2 regions of the Psychrosphaera ytuae genome follow, and region 1 is predicted to be linked to the other one. Evidence: predicted binding sites of a transcription regulator. Region 1 holds the regulator's gene; the other holds the start of a gene.
The links. The regulator FliA, encoded in region 1, starts transcription of late flagellar genes. The targets are predictions, from matches to a motif close to CTAAAGNTNNNNNNNNNNNNGCCGATA.
Positions count from the first base shown of each region.

Region 1 (3,851 bases):
CTGGTGCTGGTTGACCTTTGGCTCCACCACTTTTTGCTGGAGCTTTAGCTGGCGCTTTGGCAGCTGGTGCGGCTGGAGCAGCAGGTTTTTCAGGTGGTTTCGGCGGTGGCGTAGGCTTTTTAGGCTCTGGTTTTGCTGGCGCTTTTGGTTCAGACGCCTGAGGCTTATTAGCTTTGTCTGTTGGACCTGCACCTTTTCCGTGAATCTCGTCAAGCAGAGATTCAAACTCGTCATCGGTAATTTCATCATCACCGCTGCTTGGTGGTGGTGTCGCGGCAGGCTTACTACTTGAGTCTTCCGTTTTAAATGAGCCTTTACCATGCAACTCATCTAACAGCGCTTCAAATTCATCATCACTGATTTCATCACTCGAGCTAGACGACGCCGCAGGTTCATTGCTTGAAGAGCTTGCAGGACCAGACTTACCATGAAGTTCATCGAGTAGTGCTTCAAATTCATCTTCAGTAATTTCGTCTACTGACTCAGAATCTGCTGCGCCTGCTCCATCAGTTGGTTCGGCACTAAAGTCTTCAAAGTCAAGAAATTCGTCGTCACCACCAGCATCCTCAACTGGTGCAGGTGTTTCTTCAGCAGCAGGAGCCTCATCTGCACTGGCAGGTTGGCAATAGCGGTGTAGAGCAGCGAGAAGTTCTGGGTCAGCAGGATCTGGTTGATCTCCTTGCTTAACTTGTTCAAACATCTCGTTGACGGTATCAAGAGCCTGTAAGATTACGTCCATCAATTCTGGCGTAACGCTTCGCTTTCCGGTTCGGAGTATATCGAAAACGTTTTCCGCACCGTGACAGGCATCAACTAAATTGGTTAATGCTAAGAAGCCCGCACCACCTTTAACAGTGTGAAAGCCTCGGAAAATTGAGTTTAACAAATCAGCATTTTCTGGATCATTTTCCAGTTCAACCAATTCTTCTGATAACAACTCCAGTATTTCAGCGGCTTCAATTAAGAAGTCCTGGAGTATCTCTTGATCCACGTCCAATGCCATTCGGCATCTCCCCTAATCTAAAAACCTAAACTAGATAACAGGTCATCCACTTCATCTTGGCTCGAAACCGCATCTTCACGAGTTTCTGCATCAATGATTGGACCCTCAGCACCGTTTTTATCGGCTGGTTTTTTCGCTTCATTAGTCGCAGTTGAACTTGGTTCACCAAATACCGTTAGTAGATGAATCAAACTTTCTTCAACTTCTTGCACAAGTTCGATTACTCGTTTAATCACCTGACCCGTTAGGTCTTGGAAGTCTTGTGCTAACAAAATTTCTGTCATTAGTGAGTGAATTTTTGCCGTATCTGTTTCAGCTTGTTGCATAAAGTCATTAATGCTATAGCACAGAGACTTAAATTCGCCCAATTCTATTTGTCGTTGCATTAGCTTTTCCCACTCGGGTTTTAGCCTCGCAACGTCACTATTTATTTTATCGGCTAAAGGTAAACTCGCATCGATCGCATCCATCGTTTTGTTTGCGGCCTCCTCCGTAATATTCATTACGTAGTTCAGGCGCTCTTTAGCATCAGGAATATAGTCCGTCGCCAAATTTGCGATCTTAGGATCGAGTTGAAAGTTACGTAACGAATCGTGGAGTTGACGAGTTAGCTTACCAACCTCATCAAAGAGTTCACGGTTCTCTTGATTTGTTAACCTTTTAACTATTTCGTTGGCAGACTCGTTTTCACCCGCTTCAAGCGCTGCCACCAGCGCTTTAGCGTCATCAAGACTAATCTGCGGAGTTGCCTTTGAAGACATATCGACTCCTTATGGCTAGATTATTCTAGACGTTCGAAAATTTTGTCCAGCTTGCCTTTCAAAGTCGCCGCAGTGAAAGGTTTAACGATATAGCCGTTTACGCCCGCTTGCGCAGCCGCAACGATCTGCTCTTTTTTCGCTTCCGCTGTAACCATCATGACAGGCATGTGTTTAAGTTTTTCGTCTTTACGAATCTCTCGTAGCAAGTCGATTCCTTGCATTCCCGGCATGTTCCAGTCTGTTACGACAAAGTCGAAATCACCGTTTTGAAGCATCGGTAATGCAGTGCTGCCGTCATCTGCTTCTGAAACATTTGTGAAGCCCAAATCGCGAAGCAGGTTTTTGATGATTCTTCTCATTGTTGAAAAGTCGTCAACAACAAGAATTTTCATATTCTTATCCAAAGCATCCTCCAGTGAGGTAAATTATTAAAATACAGTAATTATTATTAATAAAAATAACCAAGTTACAAGTTTATTTACTGCCAATCTTTCATTCTTGCCTTCAACCTCAACATTGCTTGGCTGTGAATTTGGCTAACTCGTGACTCACTTACATTCAATACCGAGCCTATCTCTCTTAAATTTAGCTCATCATCATAATAAAGCGACAAAATTAGTGCTTCTCGTTCAGGAAGCGACTTTATCATTTCTGCGAGATTGTGATAGAAGGCCGATTTTTCTAACTCTCCGTATGTCTCATCTGCGTCTTCATCAACGCCCCAAGACACCACATCTTCACTCACTCCAAGGTCCTCAATGCCTATGACCTTACCTGCGGCCGCGTCTTTAACCATGGAGTAATATTGATCGATTGGCATCTCAAGTGCCTTTGCGACTTCGGCATCTTTGACATCCCTACCGAGTTGAGATTCTAATTCGTTGATTTTGTCCGCTATAAGTCGAGCGTTTCTGTGGACCGAACGCGGTGTCCAATCCCCTTTTCTAATTTCGTCGAGCATAGCACCACGCACTCTGATCCCGGCAAAGGTCTCAAAACTTGCGCCTTTACTGTGATCAAAGTTTTTTGATGCCTCTATCAAACCAATCATGCCGGCTTGAATTAAGTCTTCAACTAGTACGCTGTCAGGCAGCCGAGCCGCCAAATGATGAGCAATCCTTTTTACTAGTACAGCGTGCTTTTCCACTGTGTCCGTCAGTGTTTGTTGAGCTTCGTAGGCTGATGCTACTTTATTGTTCAACAGTGACCTCTTAGTTGACAAGTTGCTCTAAAAAAAACTCTAAGTTACCAGACGCATGACTTGGCGCAGGCCACTTATTAATCTTAGCCGCCAGCGTTTTAAATGCGACAGCCGAAGGTGAGCGCGGAAAAGCATCAACAATTGCGCGTTGACGACGAACCGCTTTTCTCAAATTATCATCAAAAGGAATAATAGCAGTAAGTTCCAGGTTTACCTCTAAAAAGCGGTCGGTAACCAAGGTTAACTTTTTGAAAAGGTCTTGGCCTTCTTTGATAGTGCGAACCATGTTAGCAACGACTTTAAATTTGCTTACACCGTGGTCGCGATTAAGTACTTTGATTAGCGCGTATGCATCTGTGATCGAGGTAGGTTCGTCACAAACAACGACCAAAACTTCGTGAGACGCTCTTGAAAAGGATAAAACCATATCTGAAATACCCGCAGCAGTATCGACAATAAACACATCGACTGGGGTTTTCATTTCGCTAAACGCACGGATTAGTCCAGCGTGTTGGGCAGGAGATAATTCCACCATATCGATGGAGCCCGAGGTCGCCGGAACAATTTTTATACCGTGAGGACCTTCGACAAGAATATCGTCAAGTTCAGCCTCGCCAGATAAAACGTGGGATAAATTTTTATGAACACGCAAACCTAACATAACGTCACAGTTTGCTAGGCCCAAATCGGCGTCCAATACCAGTACATTTTGGCCAGATTGCGCCAGCGCTATCGCGGTGTTAAGTGAGACACTGGTCTTGCCAACACCGCCTTTTCCACCTGTTACTGCAACGACTTTTGTTTTTTTCGCTATCGACATATTTCGTAAACCGCTAGCTTGATCGAGAGTGTTATCACTAATCATACATGCCTACTGCTTTTGGCA
Region 1 covers NZ_CP072110.1:3,153,394-3,157,244, reverse strand. Annotated here, with positions in the region: gene J1N51_RS13880 (chemotaxis protein CheA) at 1-1,003, opposite strand, end outside; gene J1N51_RS13875 (protein phosphatase CheZ) at 1,021-1,764, opposite strand; gene cheY (chemotaxis response regulator CheY) at 1,785-2,168, opposite strand; gene J1N51_RS13865 (RNA polymerase sigma factor FliA) at 2,243-2,965, opposite strand; gene J1N51_RS13860 (MinD/ParA family protein) at 2,976-3,830, opposite strand; gene flhF (flagellar biosynthesis protein FlhF) at 3,823-3,851, opposite strand, start outside.

Region 2 (3,851 bases), 130 kb from region 1:
CACAGAAGCGTCACACCGATTGAAGATAATAAACTCAGTTTCAAATTACAGTAAACCTATTAAGTTGCTTGTTGCCAGAGGCATGAAATATGCTCGTGAAATATGCTAATAACGCTGGCAGAAAAATAAATATTAGTAACTGATGAATTCTATACGAATTTTTTGCGATATACTACGTATCACAGCTTGGCAAGCAGTATTTTATTGACCAATTTTTAGAACAGATTGAAGTAGGACGTTGTGATAGGAAAAATAGCAGGTACAGTCTTTGGTTATTTATTGATTCGACACGTGATTGGGGCAATTGTTGGATGTGCGATTGGCCACTTATTTGATCAGGCCTTACAAAGGATCAAAGACAAGGGAAATGTCGAGGCGTTTTTAGTCGGTTCTGACGGCAAACAGTCGATCTTTTTTTACACAACGTTTTCGGTTATGGGCCATGTAGCTAAGGCTAGTGGCAGAGTCACACCAGAACACATCCAAACCGCAACGGATTTTATGGCGCAGATGCGCTTATCACCAAGTCAAATTGAAGAGGCCAAAAGCGCTTTTCGCGAAGGTAAGTTACTTGGTTTCCCTCTGAAAAAGAAGCTCAACCAATTTAAATCACAGTTTGGTGATCGAAAAGACTTGTGCCAGTTTTTTCTAGAGATTCAAATTCAAACAGCTTACTGCGACGCTGTATTAGAACAAGCTGAATATGAGTTACTTGAAAAAGTAGCTAAGCAGCTCGGCTTTAACCAAAGAAGCTTGAAGCAACTCATTGCGATGTGGGAAGCAGAAATTCGCTTTCAACAATACAAAAAAGCGCAACAAGAAAAATACAAAAAGTACGATCGCAGGCAGCAATACCGAGAGCATCAAGAACACCAGCAGCAACGCCAAGCTGCCTCAGAAGAGCCGAGTTTGCTCGATGCTTATGCAGTGCTAGGCGTTTCGGAGCGGGATTCAAGTCGCGATATAAAGCGAGCTTATAAAAAGTTAATGGCTCAAAATCATCCAGATAAGCTGGTCGCTAAGGGCCTGCCACCAGAAATGATGGAAGTGGCAAAACAAAAAACGCAGGACATTCAAGCAGCTTACGAAATCGTAAAAAAAGCCCGCAAACTATAAAGCTTTATTGGGTGGGCTGGATTACATTCCTACCGTGTGAAGAAAACCGTAGATTTCTTTAACGACTCGACGTTCTTGACCGTAGTAGTCGTAATAGCTGTTGAGTTTGCGTTGTCTAAAGTCGGTTTTGAAGTTCTTTCGAGCGACTTTTCTGCGCCATTCAAAATTATCCTCTAACCAACGATTGTCCCACGCCTGGCGTAAATCAAGTACCGGAAAATCCGTGAGGCTGATTGCTTCAGCAAAATTTCGATTGGCAGTTTGACCAAGCGCGTGACCGCTTAACATGACCAATGCGTCAGGGCGAGGTACTTTTTGCTCTGCAATTAGGTCGACAAGTAACGGACAAGATTTACCCTCACACACCATCAGATAAAAGCCAGGGAATTGCCCTGCAAACTCTACTGCAGCCGCTACACGCTGTTGCAAATCTAACGCGATTTGGCCCATTGTTTGAGTGGTAAGCGCAAGGTTTTGCGAGGACACTTTTTGAATTTGTTCCGAAGGCGCTTCTTGAGAGGTATCGCTAGGTGCTGCAGGTTGACTCTCACCTGTTACTGTTGGTGCGCTATCTACTGAGGATTGTGCCGATTCATCAGACAAAACAATGTTAGCTTGCTGAATGTCTTCGTAATGAGGTGTCGTAAGCAATACATTTGTCCAGCCGTAATCATTTAGCGTTTGATACAAGTTACTTAGGGCTGCTTGTTTTAAAATACCCTGGCTGAAATCTGGTATTAAAAACGCTACACCTTTTGGAATACCAGTGGTTTGTTCCTTTACAAGAGCAATAAAGGCTTGCTCTTGAGCTGTTTGGAGTGTTTGAATTTGATGATCAGGTAAGAACCGTTGTAAATCTTGGTATAGCCATTCAGCGTGTTGTGTAGGGACTTGTAATGGCGCATTATTGCTTCGAGTTTCGACAGCAAAAAACATTAAACTAATCAGCAAAAATGTTTTTAACACGCTAAAATACATAATAAATCTCAATACTTGGCTCAACTCGTTAATATTTATCGGCAGAATGAAAAAATTCTGAAACCATTTTAATAATAGCGCGTATACCTCTCGTTATATTAAAGAAGAGAACATAATGAAGTACACAAATAATCCAGATTTTAGTCACCAACAAAAAGACAAAATAGGAGTATTGTTTACCAATCTTGGTACTCCTGATGCGCCTACGCCAGGCGCTTTAAAGCCCTATTTGAAAGAGTTTTTGTCTGATCCTAGAGTGGTAGAGGTGCCTAGAGTTATTTGGTGGATGGTGCTAAACGGGGTTATTTTACCGTTTCGCTCAAGGCGTTCTGCGGGAGCATACAAAACAGTTTGGACCGAGCGCGGCTCACCATTGATGTTCAATACTGAAGCGATATCTAACGGTGTGGCTAAGAGGTTAGAAAATCGCTCGGACATTATCGTTGATTTCGCAATGCGATATGGCAATCCGTCAATAGAAAGTAAACTAACAGGCTTGTTAAATCGCGGAGCCAGAAAAGTTGTCGTTGTGCCTTTGTACCCGCAATACTCCGCAACAACAACCGCATCGACATTTGATGCAGTAGCTGAAGTTCTTCGCAAAACCAGATTTATTCCAGAGCTTCGCTTTGTAAATCACTATACCGACTCAGAAAAGTGGCTCAATGCTTTGGTTAATAAAGTTAAAGCTCACTGGCAGGAACATGGCCGAGCCGACAAATTAATCTTTTCGTATCACGGGATTCCGGCCCGCTATTGGCATAATGGCGACCCTTACGCTTGTCAATGCCACAAAACCTCTCGTCTGTTAGCTGAACGACTCGGGTTAGACAAAGACGAATACATGACTTGTTTTCAATCGCGCTTTGGCAAAGAAGAATGGGTAAAACCATACCTAGATGAAACTCTAAAAGGATTACCTGAACAAGGGGTGAAATCCGTTCAAGTTATGTGCCCTGGTTTTTCTGCTGATTGTTTGGAAACGATTGAAGAAATCGGCGAAGAGAATCACGAATACTTTATGGAAGCTGGGGGGCAGCGTTACGAATATATCGAGTGTCTAAATGATGACAAAGGTCATATCGATGCTTTGGTAGATATCGTTGAACAGCAAATCTCTGGTTGGGAGATTAACGCTGACACTAAGTTGCGTCATCAGCGTGCTGAACAAGTACGATTAAATAAGTCAAAATAAACGTTTGGACGTCTATAAGTTTAAACGTCCTTGTGTTAAATTTGGCTTTTGATTTTGAAATGATGCTTTGAAAGGGAGCCAAATGACTAATCAATCACAGTCGGGCTGGGCGCTATTACCGCTTGGCCTTTTTATTTTATTGTTTTTGGGAACTGGGATTTATTTACAGTCTCAAGGCGTTGAGTACGCGTTTTATCAATTACCGGCTCCTGTCGCTATCATCCCAGCCTTGCTGTTGGCCTTGTACTTTAACCGCGTTTTAGCCCCAACGAAGCACAATTTAGAAGACAGTATCTCTTTGTTGATCAAAGGTATGGGTAACAATAACGTTATGACCATGTGTTTGATATATCTGTTAGCCGGAGCATTTGCATCTGTAGCAAAGCAAACAGGTGGTGTGGATGCGGTGGTTAATTTGGGTTTAGGTGTTATTCCTAGCGCGTATTTAGTCGCAGGGTTATTTGTCATTTCTGCCATTGTTGCCACTGCGATGGGAACCTCAATGGGGACCATTGGTGCCGTTGCGCCAATTGCGTTTGGTGTCGTTGAAGTCACCTCTCTC
Region 2 covers NZ_CP072110.1:3,019,659-3,023,509, forward strand. Annotated here, with positions in the region: gene J1N51_RS13280 (LPS-assembly protein LptD) at 1-44, opposite strand, end outside; gene djlA (co-chaperone DjlA) at 241-1,116, shown strand; gene J1N51_RS13290 (DUF3530 family protein) at 1,138-2,082, opposite strand; gene hemH (ferrochelatase) at 2,210-3,289, shown strand; gene J1N51_RS13300 (Na+/H+ antiporter NhaC family protein) at 3,372-3,851, shown strand, end outside.
Region 2: J1N51_RS13290 (DUF3530 family protein) is a predicted target of FliA. The motif match lies at 2,131-2,157, and genes of this name have one in related genera.